DNA from 3 places in the Vibrio zhugei genome. Region 1 is predicted to be linked to each of the others. Evidence: predicted binding sites of a transcription regulator. Region 1 holds the regulator's gene; each other region holds the start of a gene.
What was found. Region 1 encodes PurR, which represses purine synthesis genes. Its sites were predicted from a motif close to TNANGNAAACGTTTNCNTNA; they were not measured.

Region 1 (5,339 bases):
CTGAAAATTGTTGTGTTACTATTTTAAATGTATCTTGCAGCTCACCTTCCCCTAACTCGTCCTCATAGCGTTCACTACTCAATACTGATATTGCAATCAGGAAAGCTAAACGCTCAGGTGTTAGGTTCAAGGAAAAATCATGCTGTTTGACCCACCCGACTAATTCGTCAATGGACTGAGTCTCAGCAGTATGAGTTAACTCACTCATGCTTCATCCTGTTGTTATTGCTTTTGCGCCCATACATGAATGTATCGGCCTAATGAGAGATAAGGCTCTTGCCGGCAAAATTGTCGTTCCAACGCCAAAAGGTCCTCGTGCTCAAACTCTCCCATGTGAGTCACATTCCCCATGTAATCACTAAAACAGCGAATACCACTTTTTCCACACAGCGTAAAACCCGCTTCTTCAATCCAATGGTAAACCTCATTAGGAAGCAAGCCTTGTTGCGGTTGCAACTTAAACCGTTTTTTATGCGGCATACCGTTCAAAATATGTGGCAAGTTACCACAGACGGCATTCTTCATAACTAACCCATGATAGTTATAGAACATAATGGATGCCATGCCACCGGGTTTAACCTGAGCTAATACCGTCTCTAATGCCGCTTTAGGATCGGCTAACCATTCCATCACAGCGTGAAAGAGTACGAGGTCTACTGGCTCGGTTAAATAGCCGCCAATCTCCTGCACTGGAGCATGAATCAAGCGATACTGCTCAATTAATCCAGCATATTCAATCGACTCTTTTGCCAAGCCCAACATCTTGGAAGACAAATCACACAGTGTGACTTTGTGACCCAAGTGGGCAAGTTTTTGAGATAACTGTGCTAATCCACCACCAGCATCTAAGATATTTAAAGGCTTGTCATTGGGAGTAAAATGCGTTAACAATTGCACTATATCTTCCCAAACAATGACTTGACGTATTTCACCTTTGTCAGAACCATAGATGTTTTTTGTGAATTTGTGGGCAATATCGTCGAAATTGCGATCTTTAGTCACGGCTGCTTGCGTTATGATAACTAATCGTGCTGTTATTCTGTCATAGGAATGGCAGGAATAAAGAGGCTTTTATCCTTTTTTTACGCCAAGTGCTGTTTTTTCGGACTATTTATATATGTTTGAGCTGAAAAAAATTATTTCGTCCCTATTTATGCCGCTACCAGCACTGCTGATTATCGGGTTTTTAGGTTTATCATTAATCATGTTTACTGCCAAGCGCAAGAGTGGCTGTGTCATCGTGCTGTTTTCTTTAGTGGGCATTTTTCTCGTGTCATTTCAGCCTGTCTCATCGCGCCTATTGATGCCGTTAGAACGGCAATACAAAGGCTTTTTGCCCGTCGACGCCAGCATTGACTATGTGATGGTATTAGGCAGTGGCCATGTCGTCGATGATCAACTCCCCCCCACCTCCGAGCTCAGTCGTACTGCCTTGATGCGCTTAACGGAAGGCATTCGTATTTTTCGCATGTACCCAGGATCGAAGCTGATTTTGTCGGGCTACGCTGGAGGAAGTGAATTTAGTCATGCGCGGATGCTCGCTCAGGTCGCGCTGGGGCTCGGCGTACCGAAAGCCGATATTATTTTATTAGAAACCGCCAAAGATACGTGGGAGGAAGCGCGCCAAGCCGCGGCATTTGTCAAACAGAAGAAAATGGTCTTGGTCACTTCCGCATCGCACATGCATCGAGCTCTGCACGAATTTCATGCCGCAGGGTTGGCACCTGTGCCGGCACCAACCAACTATTTAGCCCAAAAGAACATTCGCCAACCTTGGGAAAAGTATGCCCCCAAAGCGCGATACTTAGAACAAACCGAACGATACTGGCACGAGACCATGGGGAGCCTTTGGCAAGATCTACGTGATTGGTTACTGAAAACCACACCAGAACCTTTACCAACAACGCCGAAAGCCTCGACCGCTGAAGACATGCCCGACCCTGTGAAGAAGCCATCTTCCTAATTGGCATATCCAACAGGCCATCACAAAAAACGCCAATTCTCGCTGTCGGGAATTGGCGTTTTTGTGTTTCGACTGGTCTTAACGTGAGATTTATGTCCCTGCGAACATATACCCTTCACCATGTACCGTCACAATAATCTGTGGGGTTTTGGGATCACACTCCATCTTTGACCGTAATCGACGAATTAATACATCAATGGTGCGGTCATTAGGGGTATCAACACGATGGCTGATCATCGCTAAAATCGCTTCTCTTGTGAGCACTTGATGCGGATTAGACGCAAGAGCGACTAATAATTCATACTCCGCTTTGGTTAATTTAATCGGTTCGCCATTCTGGCTCAAAGAACGCCGTTGAATATCAAAGAACCAATCACCAAACTGGATTTGCTGACAGTCCGAATGTTGAGTTAGTGGCGCATGCTCACGGGCACGCGACACCCGCCACATCAAGTTTTTCACTCTGACGAGTAACTCTCTTAATTCAAACGGTTTCGCAACGTAGTCGTCGGCCCCCATTTCTAAACCAATAATTTTATCGATATTGTCTTCTCGTCCATTGAGAAGAATAATTCCTACGTCGGACTGATTACGTAATTCGCGAGTGATCATTAAACTGTCACCCGATAACAATTGCGCGTCCAACAATATGACATCGAATTCCTGTTGGTTTAAGTGTTCACGCATTTCTATACTAGTCTCAGCCGACAGTACATCGTATCCTTCCTGCTGAAAGTAATTGACTAAAATAAGCCGCGTATCGCGCTCACTTTCTACAACTAATAACGGATAATTCATAGGCGTTACTGGCTTCCGATTCAATACACACTCAGTTCATTCTATTCATAGTCCGTAATATTTCTAGGGTTACTCATAAAAACCTCATGCTTTATTGATTCAAAACAAGCTAGCATCGAGTTTTCACACTTAGCTAACGCGTTACGTGGTTTACACTCAACTATTCAGGGTGGTTTTCCACGCCCTAACGCCTCTCAATATCCTCAGCGTCACACGTCCGCCGCCGACATGCGCCATCGAAAAATAAGGCACTGACTCGCCTGCGCGGGGCAAATCGGACAAATATGAATTTTTCATTGCGGCAAGACAGAGAGCAGTCTAAAATCACACCCAGTTTGTTATCAAAATTATCCAATTGAACCGCTCATCGTTAGCGGTTTTTTTGCTTAAATTTCGGCTTCATAAAAGCCTTCTGTTGGCTGAGTTCAGTAATTGACCCTTCCTAGCCAGCAGCTGTTATAGGAAAAACCAATGGCGACAATTAAAGACGTAGCCCGCCTTGCTGGCGTGTCGACAACGACTGTGTCACATGTGATCAATAAAACACGCTTTGTGGCGGAAACAACGCAAGAGCGAGTACTTAACGCTGTGAAAGAGTTGAATTATGCGCCGAGTGCCGTGGCAAGAAGTCTAAAATGCAACACGACTCGGACCATAGGGATGTTGGTTACCCAATCGACCAATCAGTTCTTTTCCGAAGTTATCGATGGTGTCGAAAGCTATTGCTACCGTCAAGGCTATACACTCGTACTGTGTAATACGGGCGGCATTTATGAAAAACAGCGTGATTATGTGCGTATGCTGGCGGAAAAGCGTGTCGATGGTATTTTGGTCATGTGTTCGGATATGACTCCGCAGCTGATGGAAATGCTCGATAACCATGCCGACATTCCAAAAGTCATCATGGATTGGGGATTGGAAGATTCACAAGCCGACAACATACTCGATAATTCAGAAGAAGGTGGCTATCTGGCGACCAAGCATTTGATTGAGAATGGTCACTCCGATATCGCTTGCCTCAGTGGTCATCTTTCTAAAGTGGCGTGTCAAGAACGCATTCGTGGTTTCCGCCGCGCGATGCAAGAAGCCAAATTGCCGGTCAATGAAGATTGGATTTTAGAAGGTAACTTCGAGTGTGATACCGCAGTACTTGCCGCAGACAAACTGTTGGCAATGGACTCGTTACCGACGGCAGTTTTTTGCTTTAACGATACCATGGCGCTCGGTTTGATCAGCCGCTTACAACAAAAAGGATGCCGTGTGCCTGATGATATTTCAGTCATCGGCTACGACAACATAGAGTTGGCGGAATATTTCTCCCCCCCACTGACCACGATTCACCAACCGAAACGTCGTGTGGGTAAAAACGCCTTTGAAATTTTGTTGGAACGGATAAAAAACAAACAACACGAGCGTCGTACCTTCGAAATGCACCCAGAATTAGTCATTCGCGACACTGTAAAGAAATTGTAAATTGAAATTCATCTATATAAGTGTCATTATGGGAACGATCACATATAATTAATACTCATTGACAGTAACACTTATGTTTATGGTTTTTGGGGGATAGGACATTCTCTCCTTCTCCCTTTGTAGTAAGCTCATAAAAGTTCTATTAAACTTAAATGTCACGTACAGGGCAAACCAATTGAAAAGTTGGGACGCAAAGCCTCCGGCCTTCACCAATATGCACTATACTTTGGTATGGAAAGGTAGCGGGGTTACCGATGAACTATGTACAATGTAAGTTTACGTTTTGTTGACAAAGTAAAATCATTGTATTGCTACACTCTCGGACCTGATTTTGGTGGCGTATTTAAATTACACCGAGACTAAAGGCATGGATAAACCTATATTAAAAAACTCAATGCGTCTGTTTGAATCATTAGGACGCGTAAAATCTCGTTCAATGTTCGGCGGATTTGGTATTTTTGTTGATGACACAATGTTCGCATTGGTCGTACAAGACAAACTTCATATTCGCGCTGATGATCACTGTGCAGAGAAATATCGTTCAGAAGGCTTAGAACCCTATATTTATAAAAAACGTGGGTTCCCAGTTATTACTAAGTATTTTGCTCTTCCTGATAGCTACTGGGATAATACTGATAAAATCCTACAAGAAGCCAATCAGGCGCTGCTTGTCGCGAAGAAAGAACGCGAATCACAAGCAAAAGCGAAACCGACTCGGCTTAAAGATTTACCAAACTTACGTTTAGCCACAGAACGTATGCTTCGTAAAGCGGGAATCGAGTCTGTGGAAATGCTGCATCAAAAAGGCGCAGTAGAAGCTTACAAGGCGATTCAAGATACCCATACAAGCACTGTTAACATCGAGTTGCTTTGGGCTCTAGAAGGGGCGATAGAAGGACAGCACTGGTCGGTCATTGCTAAACATCGTCGAGATGAACTGATGCAACGGTTATAGTTGTTTTCAGATAGAAAAAAGCACTCATAGGAGTGCTTTTTTATTGCCCATTACTTTGTTTTAATGCTCTGCTATGATGTCCGCATATCGAGACAAGGAGTGGGTAATGAAAATCTACTTAGCCAATAATCCGACAGAAGCACACATCAT
Region 2 (5,339 bases), 380 kb from region 1:
GCAATTGCTGATAAACACTGTTATCAGTGGCAACAGAAAATCGACTGGAGTATTGGGTTTCAATATCTCCTTGAAAGCCCGCAGCATCAAGTTCATTCAAGAAATGAACGACGCTTGGCTCTATATCAGAATGGTGGTGAAGTCTTGGTAACATGTGCTTCCTGCCCCTACGTCTACTGCATCATTGAGTAGAAGGAATGAGTTAATTTTAACATTAATCTTTGAGTGAGTTCACTTTACAACATTTAAAAAGGTGTTCAAAACAGAATCTGAGTGACAAAATGCATACTAGCAAAAAATGCTATAATACAAGATGTTGTCTACTTTCAATTTTTATCATAAATCGAATTAACGGGTTACCATAATGAGAAAAAACAAAACCATTACCACTGAAGACATTCTGTTGAAGCTTTGTCAGTCAGTTTCAACCGTTCTAAGTTCTGCTACCAACGAGAAAGTCAGCTATTCAGCGATGGTACAAAAAATCACAAAAACCTCGCTCAAACCCGACTTTGGTTGTTTCGTACTCTTTGATGGTGGATTTTCAGGGTTAGTGGTGATCAACTTTACCGCCAAAGCCGCTTTAGAGCTTTACTCAAGTTATATGATCAATATGGGCATCCCGGAAGACGAACTTGCTGTTTTGCACACCTCTGATGAAGTGGGTGACGTGCTAGGTGAACTGATGAACCAGCTTGTCGGTGACTTCACCAATAAAGTCCGTAAAGAGCTCCAAACCAACATAACCCAAAACCAACCTAAAATGTTGTGCCTCAATAAGCAGGTCAACTTATCGGTTGATACCAACTTAGACCGCCCGCAAGCGCGTCGTGTAACGTTTTCTACTCAGAAAAACAATATTTTTTATCTTGAACTTGCCATGGATAAAACCGAATTTATCCAATTAGAAGACTTTGAAATCCAACAAGATGAAAGTCCTGATGATATTCTAGCAGCGACACAAGAAACCATGGCCAAAAATACCGCCGCTTCCAAACAAGATGTCGATGATTTGAATTCTGATTTATTAGATGAGTTAGGTATTTAATTTCATCCAGTTACCGGCTGCTTGGTCAACGAGCAGCCTCTTCCCCTTTATATTCTCATGCAAAAACGGTAAAATACCGGACTTTTCCGACTGCCTAAGATCGTTTTTAGCAAGCCTATGGATAAACAGAAAGCACTTAAAAGAATCGCCAAATGTCTTGAATTGGGTAATTCTGCCAATGTAAACGAAGCAGCCAGCGCGATAAAAATGGCGCACCGCTTAATGGTGAAGTATGGGTTGGATAAAGATGATATCGAATTCATCAAAATGGGGAAAACCCAATCGACACATCTGTTACCCACTAATATCTCTTCTAATATTCTGCGCATCATTCGCGGGATTAACACCAAGTTCGGTGTAGAAGCGGTATTACTCAATCATAAAGGATTGAAACGTTGTGAATTTATTGGCGAAGCAGACCGTGCTATTTTTGCAGCGTTTGCGTTTGATATTGTCTATCGCGAATTGAATGAGCAAACAGGTCAATTTAGAAATAGTTTTTCTGGATCAGGCACCTCGACCAACGAAGTCACACGACGTGTTAATTCTTTTATCTCAGGTTGGATTGAAGGGGCGCTAGAAAAGCTGCCTGAAATTGCCCCAGATGAAGAGTCTGCCAATAAAATCAATAATTACATTGATAAAGAATTTGAAAATATTGACCGTGAAACGTTCAAAAAACAGATGAGCGAAGCGATTAAAAACCTGACCGATGATTATGAGGTGGGATTAAAGAAAGGTCGCCGACTGTCAGTCAATCGAGCGGTCGACGGAGCTCAAAAACCGAAAATGCTCAAACGGACGTCTTCCTAAACCCTGCTCTTTCTCGCGAGCAATGGCATTACCCGCTCAGACCCTCTATCCTTATTGACTTAGTGGTGTGTTTTCCGCGCCACTTTGGTTTTTCGCGAAAAAACCGATACCGTATTCTTAGTCAACCAGTGAGCAGTGAATCCGTGTTGAAACTGATCTTCATCGTAAGTGTCTTCTTTGCCAGCTCAGCGTATGCTGCTGATTTCGCCGTACTTAAGCGTCAAGCAGACGCCAATGATGCCCAAGCCCAATATGCACTTGCGCTTGCCTATCAACAAGGTGAACAGGTGAGTGCCTCCCCTTCACAAGCTGTGTTCTGGTTTGAAAAAGCCGCCGAGCAAGGCAATATCAAGGCGATGCAGCAACTCGTTGCGGCATATCAAACCGGTAATGGGACAGCCCCAGATTCACAGAAAGTACAATTTTGGCTCACTCGCTTAGCCCTAAAGGGCGCGCCACAGGCATCGTTTCAACTTGGGAGTTACTATGAGAACCTCAAGCAAGCCTCTATTCCCACAAGCGTACTCGCTGAGCTTTGGTACCACATTGCCAGTACCAGCGATCCCCGTGCGGAAAAAAAATACGCTCAGTTGCTGGAAGAGAAATTTAATCAACAGCGCGCCCGTCAAGTCGCGTCAATTAATCAGCTAGAACAAGCGGTCACGGAGCCAGTTGCCACAAGTGGCGCCGATAAAACCGATGACCAGCTCGAAACTTCCGGTTATGTCTCACGTTCCAATCTATTGATTGTACTCGTAATCTTATTGGGGATGGCATTACTTGGGTTTATGCGAATGAAGCGACAGCAAACGCAAGGCTATCAGCACGCGATGAAACAACGCGCCGCCGAACAGGCAGGCGAGTTATTGACAAAATCCAAAACCATTAAACAACAAAAACAGCAGTTAAAGCGTCTATTTGGACAATTACAGCTGCTGCAAAAAAGCCATAAAGAACTGCAACAACAATTGGCACAACAATCCGCACCGTCGTCACCGCCCCAACCTAATGAACCCCACAGTCAAAAAATGGCCGTAGCCTGCGCGATCCTTGGCTATACCCCCACCACATTGCCTGATAATAAAACCATCAAAATTCGCTACAAACAACTGTGTAAAATTTATCATCCCGATATGAAAGGCAGTGATGAAGAAATGAAACGCCTGAACCATGCAGTAAAATATCTGCTGGCCCAACGCCGCTAGCGCCAGTGCACAGTAACGCGTCGCCGCTTTCTGCTAAGACTTTAAATCGCCAATAACGTCATCAATCCCTCTATTTTTGCCCGCAGCCTGCCGCCTTCCTTTGAATAAACAAACACGATCCATGTTCAAAAAACCAACAAAAAAGACTTGATCATGCCATAAAAACACAGTGCTGTTTATTCATACAGTATGTATAGGAAACCAGTATTATGCTTCATTCAAATGACTCAATGACTTCGTTATTGCCAACGGGTTTACACGCTCACCCTGCGTTATCTGTTCAAGCTTCCTCAATGATGCAACGTTTGGCACTGCTTTCTAATCAGCGTCAATGGATCTTATATACTGCCGAGTGTCCACGTCCTCAAATCAGTGAGTTAAGCTCTTATCACGTTGATTTCCATAAAGTCATTCACATGAAACCGTCACAGCGTCATGATGAAGTCAATACGGTTCTCCAAGCGATTCGCAGTGGTACGGCAAGTGCTGTAGTCGCATCACACCGCATTCCTACAGCGCTTCGACAGTTGTTAATTACGAAAGGTAAACAACATCAGTGCGAAGTGTTTTTTGTCTCGCCCACGACCCAGGCATTGCATTAACAGTTTTTGTGGGAAGGGCTTATTCCACCGCCGCTCAACTGGCGTGCTCATCCAATGCCACCGCGCTAATGCTCGTCAAAATAAAGAAAAATACCCAGAGAAAAAGCAAACGTTTGCTTTTTCTCTGGAAGCCTTATGTGTTTCTGGTATCATGCGCATAGTCAATCTCGCCTGAGTGCGTGATGGTGACGCTTTTGCCATTTTACATCTGATAGGAATGTCTCATGAGTCTTGCTGAACAAGTTCTTGCCGTCAACGACGACCTCCCGATTCGCACCCGCCTTCCCGTACACAGCGGTAAAGTTCGTTCCGTGTATTGGCTAACCGAAGAAGATAGCCAGCGGCTTATTCAAGAAAAGGGCTACAATGTGGCTCCCAATGCGCCATTGGCGATCATGGTCATTAGTGACCGCATATCGGCATTTGACTGTGTTTGGCACGCTGAAGGCGGTTTAAACGGTGTACCAGGAAAAGGCGCAGCACTAAATGCAATCTCAAATCATTGGTTTGAATGCTTCAAACAGCATGGACTTGCCGAAAGTCACATCGTCGATATTCCTCATCCTTTCGTGTGGATCGTACAGCAGGCGAAACCAGTAAAAGTAGAAGCGATATGCCGTCAATACATTACCGGTTCAATGTGGCGAGCTTATGAAAAAGGCGAACGAACTTTCTGTGGCATTGAATTACCCGATGGCTTACAAAAAGACGCTCGCCTCGATGAACTGTTAATCACGCCATCGACTAAAGGCATTCTGCGTGGTATTCCGGGCGTACCGGAAGCCGACGATGTCGACATCACTCGCCATGATCTTGAAGCGAACTACCAAGCGTTTAACTTTGCTCAGCCCAGCGATATTGATCGCTACGAAACGCTCCTCAAGCAAGGTTTTAGTGTGATCAGGGACGCATTGGCCAATATTGACCAATTATTTGTCGATACTAAATTCGAATTCGGTTATATCACCGATGCGCAAGGCAAAGAAAAGCTCATCTATATGGATGAGGTCGGCACGCCAGATTCCTCGCGTATTTGGGATGGTCATGCCTATGCCAAAGGTGAGATTATTGAAAACTCTAAAGAAGGGTTTCGCCAGTTTTTATTGCGTTACTTCCCTGACCCAGATATTTTGCTAAACAAAGAGCGCATGCCAGAGCGTGAAGCGTTGGCTCGTGACAATGCCCTACCCCATGAGGCACTAATGGATATTTCACGTACTTATCTTGGTATTGCCGAAAAAATTATTGGCCAAGCGATACCACTCAGTGCCAATCCCAAACAAGAAATCATCGATATTTTGGATAAAGAATATCAATTGATCGACCATTAAGTTCGTATATGCCAATACGTATACGCCAGAATAAAGAGAAGCAATCGCTTCTCTTTTTTCGGTGGTCACTCGCGCAAGGTTGTCCTGTCGCCAGTATCACCATGGCATCAACAGGCCAACGCCAACAACTTTGTGGAAACTTGTGACTAAGAAATTTGCCTTAATCCACTGAAAAGTGTTTAATTATTCCATTGAATGTATATTGAGTCCTCTCCATGGCAACCATTAAAGATGTGGCAAAATTGTCCGGTGTTTCTGTTGCCACCGTTTCACGTGTTATCAATAAATCACCTAAAGCCAGCAGCGCATCCATCGATGCCGTGACAAAAGCCATGCAGGA
Region 3 (5,339 bases), 550 kb from region 1:
ATCCGCGCCAGAATGGCCACCTTTCAATCCTTTAAGTGTCAATTGACGTGTCACGAAATCCGCTGGCAGTGCGTCACGAACAATTGGGAAGGTGAGCGTGGCATCGACACCACCCGCGCAGCCCATGTAGACTTCGCCTTCCTGTTCAGAGTCTGTATTTAATAAAATGTCGCCTTCAAGCCAGCCTTCTTGTAGGCCAAAAGCGCCCGTCATGCCCGCTTCTTCGTCAATGGTGAGCAACACTTCAATCGGACCATGTTTAATATCGCTCGCGGCTAGAACCGCTAAACAGGACGCCATACCAATCCCATTGTCTGAACCTAACGTGGTGCCTTTGGCGGTAACCCATTCACCATCAATGTATGGCTGAATCGGATCTCGAGTAAAGTCGTGTTCGGTATCTTCATTCTTTTGCGGCACCATATCTAAATGCGCTTGCAGAACGACTTTCTTTTTATTCTCCATGCCTGGCGTGGCTGGCTTTTTAATAAACACGTTACCGATAGTATCTCGGCGTACGGTAAGCCCTTCTTGAGTCGCCCATTCAATAATGTATTGAGCGAGTTGCTCTTCATGCTTAGATGGATGTGGAATCGAACAGATTTTGTCGAAAAACTGCCAAACAGGGGCAGGGGATAACTGGCTTATTTCAGAATGGAATTCAGACACAGAGCAACTCCTATAATGGTGTATTCATCTGATCATGGCAATTGGCGGTGTTGAGCGGCCGATGTCGAATGTGATCAGAGGTAATGAATAATGATGGGTCATAGCATACCACTCTCAAGTTCTGGGGAGTAGCGCTTCTCTGTTGGGTTATGAATGGTAAATGTGGACAAACAAAAATCATCAATATGCATCTAAATGATTAAAAATTTGCGATCTCAATCATAAAAAAGAGCTGTAAATGTAATTTTATTACGTATATAGGTCGATTTTTTCGTTTTAATTAAAAAAATGTGATTTTAGTCACTTAAATTGTTGTAATAAATTTTCTTGGTGGTATATTTGTAACCAGCTCGATAGAGCCACACATTCATGAGATAAAACTTTTTATTGTATTGGACGTGTACGAAGAGTCCTGAGTGATGATCAGGATGCATCGTAATCGTTTTCTATGAGTGATCGTTGTCAGTGTTCACCCCACACGGGCAACATTAACTTTGTAACTCGAACAGTGATGTTCACCCCTTATATTGGAATTATGCTATCGCCAGTCTGTTTAGGCGATCAAAGATTCTCAGCCACCTTTTTTAGGTGGTTTTTTTTTACCTAAATTTCGGTTCCAAGCACTCGGTCGTGTTTGAGATGTCATCTACACATAAGAACGATTAAATTTCACAACGCTTAATTACTATTCAATGATTTGATTTTACTGAAGAAAAAAACAACGTTTTTTCATTTTTTCTTTATAAACTGTGATATGCCATCAATTCCATCTGGAATTTGTCATTTTATAACTTTATAATCGCGCCCAATCGATTACGCAACCGTTTACTAATTTACCATTTATAGGATCGACAATGCTGGAACGCTTATTTAAGTTACGCGAACATGGAACGACCGTTCGTACCGAAATCATTGCAGGAATGACCACATTCCTTACAATGGCCTATATCATTTTTGTTAACCCATCGTTGCTGGCGCAAACCGGTATGGACCAAGGCGCTGTCTTTGTCGCCACGTGTGTTGCGGCGGCGATTGGTTGCTTTATTATGGGTATTTACGCGAACTATCCTATTGCTCAGGCGCCAGGAATGGGCTTGAACGCCTTTTTTACGTTTTCTGTCGTTAATGGGATGGGGTATACTTGGGAAGTAGCGCTAGCCGCGGTTTTCTGTTCTGGTGTGCTGTTCATTCTATTGAGTTTGTTTCGTATCCGTGAGTGGATCATCAATTCCATTCCAATGTCCTTGAGAACTGGGATTGCAGCGGGTATCGGCCTTTTCTTAGCATTTATTGCATTGCAAAGCGCAGGGATCATCGTGGGTAACCCAGGAACCCTTATTGGTCTGGGTGATATGACGTCACAGAAATGTTTCTTTGCTGCGATTGGTTTTGTCCTAACAGTGGCGTTAGTGCATCGTAATGTCAAAGGTGCGGTGATGATTTCAATTTTAGCCGTTACGCTGCTTGGTATTCTCTTTGGGGATGTTCAATGGCATGGCGTGATGGATATGCCGCCATCGGTCGCTCCGACGTTCATGCAACTTGATTTTAGCGGCGTATTCCAAGTCGGTATGATTTCGGTTGTTTTTGCTTTCCTATTTGTCGATCTTTTTGATACGGCGGGAACCTTAGTTGGCGTTGCTAGCAAAGCTGGGCTGATCAAAGAAGACGGAAAGTTACCACGCTTAAATCGTGCATTATTAGCCGATTCTACCGCAACCTCTATCGGGGCGTTGCTGGGGACATCGAATACAACGTCTTATGTTGAAAGTACATCAGGGGTCGCAGCAGGAGGTCGGACAGGTTTAACCGCCGTTGTCGTTGGTATTTTCTTCTTACTTGCTTTATTCTTCTCGCCATTAGCTGGAATGATTCCTGCCTATGCAACCTCTGGTGCGTTATTGTATGTTGCGGTATTGATGTTATCCGGCCTTGCGCATATTGATTGGAATGATATAACTGAATCAGCTCCGGCTGCGATCACTTGTATCATGATGCCGTTGACTTATTCGATTGCAGAAGGGATTTCTTTTGGTTTCATCGCGTATGCAGTCATTAAATTGTTGAGTGGAAAAAGACACGATGTCTCAGCCAGTGTTTGGCTAATGGCGGTCATTTTCACGATTAAATTTATTGCTGGGTAAGCGATATATTACATTTATAATTTTAGGTTTAAACAAATGAGCAAAAAATTCGTTATCACTTGGGACAACATGCAGTCATACTGCCGCCAGTTATCTGAAAAGCAAATGCCTGCAGAGCAGTGGAAAGGCATTCTTGGTGTCAGCCGTGGTGGTTTAGTGCCTGCTGCTATTCTCGCTCGTGAATTGGGTATACGCTATGTTGATACGATTTGTATTTCAAGCTACGACCACGATCACCAACGTGATATGAATGTTCTCAAAGCCCCAGAGCATGATGGAGAAGGTTTCCTGATTGTGGACGATTTAGTCGACAGTGGTGATACCGCACGTAAAATTCGCGAAATGTACCCTAAAGCGAAATTTGTGACTGTCTGTGCGAAACCTGCGGGTAAAGATTTGGTGGATGAATACGTTGTTGATATTCCACAAGATACGTGGATTGAACAGCCATGGGATCTATCGTTGTCGTTTGTTGAACCTATCAATCGCAAGCAAAAATAAGTGTTTTGAAACTCCAGTTTCAATAGAAATGGCCCGCGTCGGGCCATTTTTTTTGGCTACGATATCGCGTTCATCGATAGGGGGGAGAATTTAAGTCAGAGTTGCTCTCATCTTGATCTATGTGCATAGACAGACTCTCTGATAACGCGATACTCTAGTCATCAAGCCTCGCGATACCATGACTGAGAAGAGACAACCGCAATGTCGGAAGAGAAAAGTAAAAACCTGTCTGAAACGTTGTTTAATAAACACCAGCAAGCCAAAGAAACCTCAACACTGACGAGTTACTTACCGAGCAGTCGAGACTTGCTTGAGCATAAGCGACAGCAAGAAGGGTTGGCATGGTATCGAACGATTCCGTGTTTGCAATGGGCTTGGCAGGGCATCAATGTCTTGGAGCAACAGGAAGTCTTGGCGCGTATCGCGGCCTCTCCTCACTCGCGTAGTGAAGAGCAATGGCTGGATACGGTCATGGGCTATCATTCTGGAAACTGGGCGTTTGAGTGGAATCGTATGGCCATGCGTCACCAGCAAGCGGCCAAAGATAAACAAGGCGATAGCGCCGCAGAAGCGTACTTTAACGCCGCGTTATGCTATAGCATTGCGGGTTACCCCCACTTAAAAATGGACAATTTAGCCAAGCAATCGGAAAATTTAGCCAATACAGCCTATGACATGGCCGCCAACCATTCTAGCCATACGATTAAGCGTCTCGAGTTTCCTTTCCAAAATAAAAAAATTATCGGACATTTGCATTTAGCCAACACCGACTCTCCAAAACCGGTTGTCATTGTTAGTGCCGGGCTGGATAGTTTACAGACGGATATGTGGCGCCTATTTCGAGATTATCTTGCTAAGCGTGATATCGCCATGCTCACCGTTGATATGCCGGGAATTGGCCACAGTGCTTCTTGGAATGTCACAGAAAATACCTCGATCTTGCATCAAGAGGTACTCAGTCAACTGGCGGATTTGCCTTGGGTTGATCATCGGCGAGTTGGGCTTGTCGGATTCCGATTCGGAGGTAACGCGATGGCTCGCTTGAGTTTTCTTGAACCCGAGCGTATTAAAGCGTGTGTGACCTTGGGCGCGCCGATTCACGATGTGTTTGTGACTCGAGAAAAACTGACGAAAATGCCGAAAATGTATCTGGATATTCTTGCGTCACGTATTGATAAAAAAGCCATTGATATCAATAGCATGTCAGGACAAATGATGGCTTGGTCGTTAAAAGTACAAGGCTTTTTGTCGAGTCGCCGTACTAAGGTGCCTATTTTGGCGCTAGGGCTGGAAGGCGACGTTGTCTCACCCCTGTCAGATAATCGACTTTTAGCGCTCTTTAGTCTAGGAGGCAGCGCTAAGCAAATAAAAAGTAAAACTATTTCTCAAGGCTATGAGCAATCCCTCGAAATGGCGATGAAATGGTTGGAAGACGAACTTTATAGATGACATTTTCTAATGAATTCTTTAAAAGTAATGGGTAGCATTCTAAGCAACTAATTGTTTTATCAATAGTAATTAACTATTGAAACGGAGATATCTATGTCTGAGGTAACTAAGCGCCCTACTCATTATCGTCTACTTGCTGCATTTAAGACCATTGGACCTTATTTGCGAGAAGAATGGTGTCGTGATAATTATTATTGGTTTGACTGTTTAGCCGTCTGTGTCGACGATAGCAAAGCGCCTGAAAAACGAGAATTTTGGGGCTGGTGGATGGAGTTTAATTTCAGCGAAGCGGGGTTCACAGCCTCTTATCATGTCGGTAAATTCAATGTCGATGGCGACTGGGTTGAAGAAGAGCCACCAGAACAAGCAATGAGTGAGATTGTGCGTACCCAAGAAGACTTTAAAGTGAAATTAGTCGCTAAGCTGGAAGAGCGCTTTGGACAAACGATGTCCTATGTTGAGTGAGCCTTCTCGCCGACTCTTATTCATTCACTGACTTTTCATCAATAAAAAGGCGCTTTAGGCGCCTTTTTTCTTGTTTATTCTCGCTTGGATTGCTAAAACATCTCCTCAGGA

Region 2: a site for PurR is predicted at 3,770-3,789, ahead of EAE30_RS12695 (phosphoribosylaminoimidazolesuccinocarboxamide synthase). Genes of this name have one in related genera too.
Region 3: a site for PurR is predicted at 1,483-1,502, ahead of EAE30_RS08320 (NCS2 family permease). Genes of this name have one in related genera too.

What each region holds. Positions count from the first base shown of each region.
Region 1 is NZ_CP033078.1:1,228,284-1,233,622, reverse strand. It holds gene mukF (chromosome partition protein MukF) at 1-208, opposite strand, end outside; gene cmoM (tRNA uridine 5-oxyacetic acid(34) methyltransferase CmoM) at 223-1,002, opposite strand; gene elyC (envelope biogenesis factor ElyC) at 1,118-1,963, shown strand; gene torR (two-component system response regulator TorR) at 2,054-2,761, opposite strand; gene purR (HTH-type transcriptional repressor PurR) at 3,233-4,234, shown strand; cyclic di-GMP riboswitch class I at 4,390-4,490, shown strand; gene EAE30_RS11015 (TfoX/Sxy family DNA transformation protein) at 4,602-5,189, shown strand; gene EAE30_RS11010 (putative signal transducing protein) at 5,296-5,339, shown strand, end outside.
Region 2 is NZ_CP033078.1:1,606,204-1,611,542, forward strand. It holds gene ydiJ (D-2-hydroxyglutarate dehydrogenase YdiJ) at 1-154, opposite strand, end outside; gene EAE30_RS12675 (DUF3334 family protein) at 365-1,048, shown strand; gene EAE30_RS12680 (DUF2786 domain-containing protein) at 1,166-1,861, shown strand; gene EAE30_RS12685 (J domain-containing protein) at 2,005-3,066, shown strand; gene EAE30_RS12690 (hypothetical protein) at 3,276-3,668, shown strand; gene EAE30_RS12695 (phosphoribosylaminoimidazolesuccinocarboxamide synthase) at 3,893-4,999, shown strand; gene EAE30_RS12700 (substrate-binding domain-containing protein) at 5,215-5,339, shown strand, end outside.
Region 3 is NZ_CP033078.1:683,071-688,409, forward strand. It holds gene EAE30_RS08315 (aminoacyl-histidine dipeptidase) at 1-669, opposite strand, end outside; gene EAE30_RS08320 (NCS2 family permease) at 1,524-2,813, shown strand; gene gpt (xanthine phosphoribosyltransferase) at 2,850-3,314, shown strand; gene frsA (esterase FrsA) at 3,516-4,763, shown strand; gene crl (sigma factor-binding protein Crl) at 4,857-5,228, shown strand.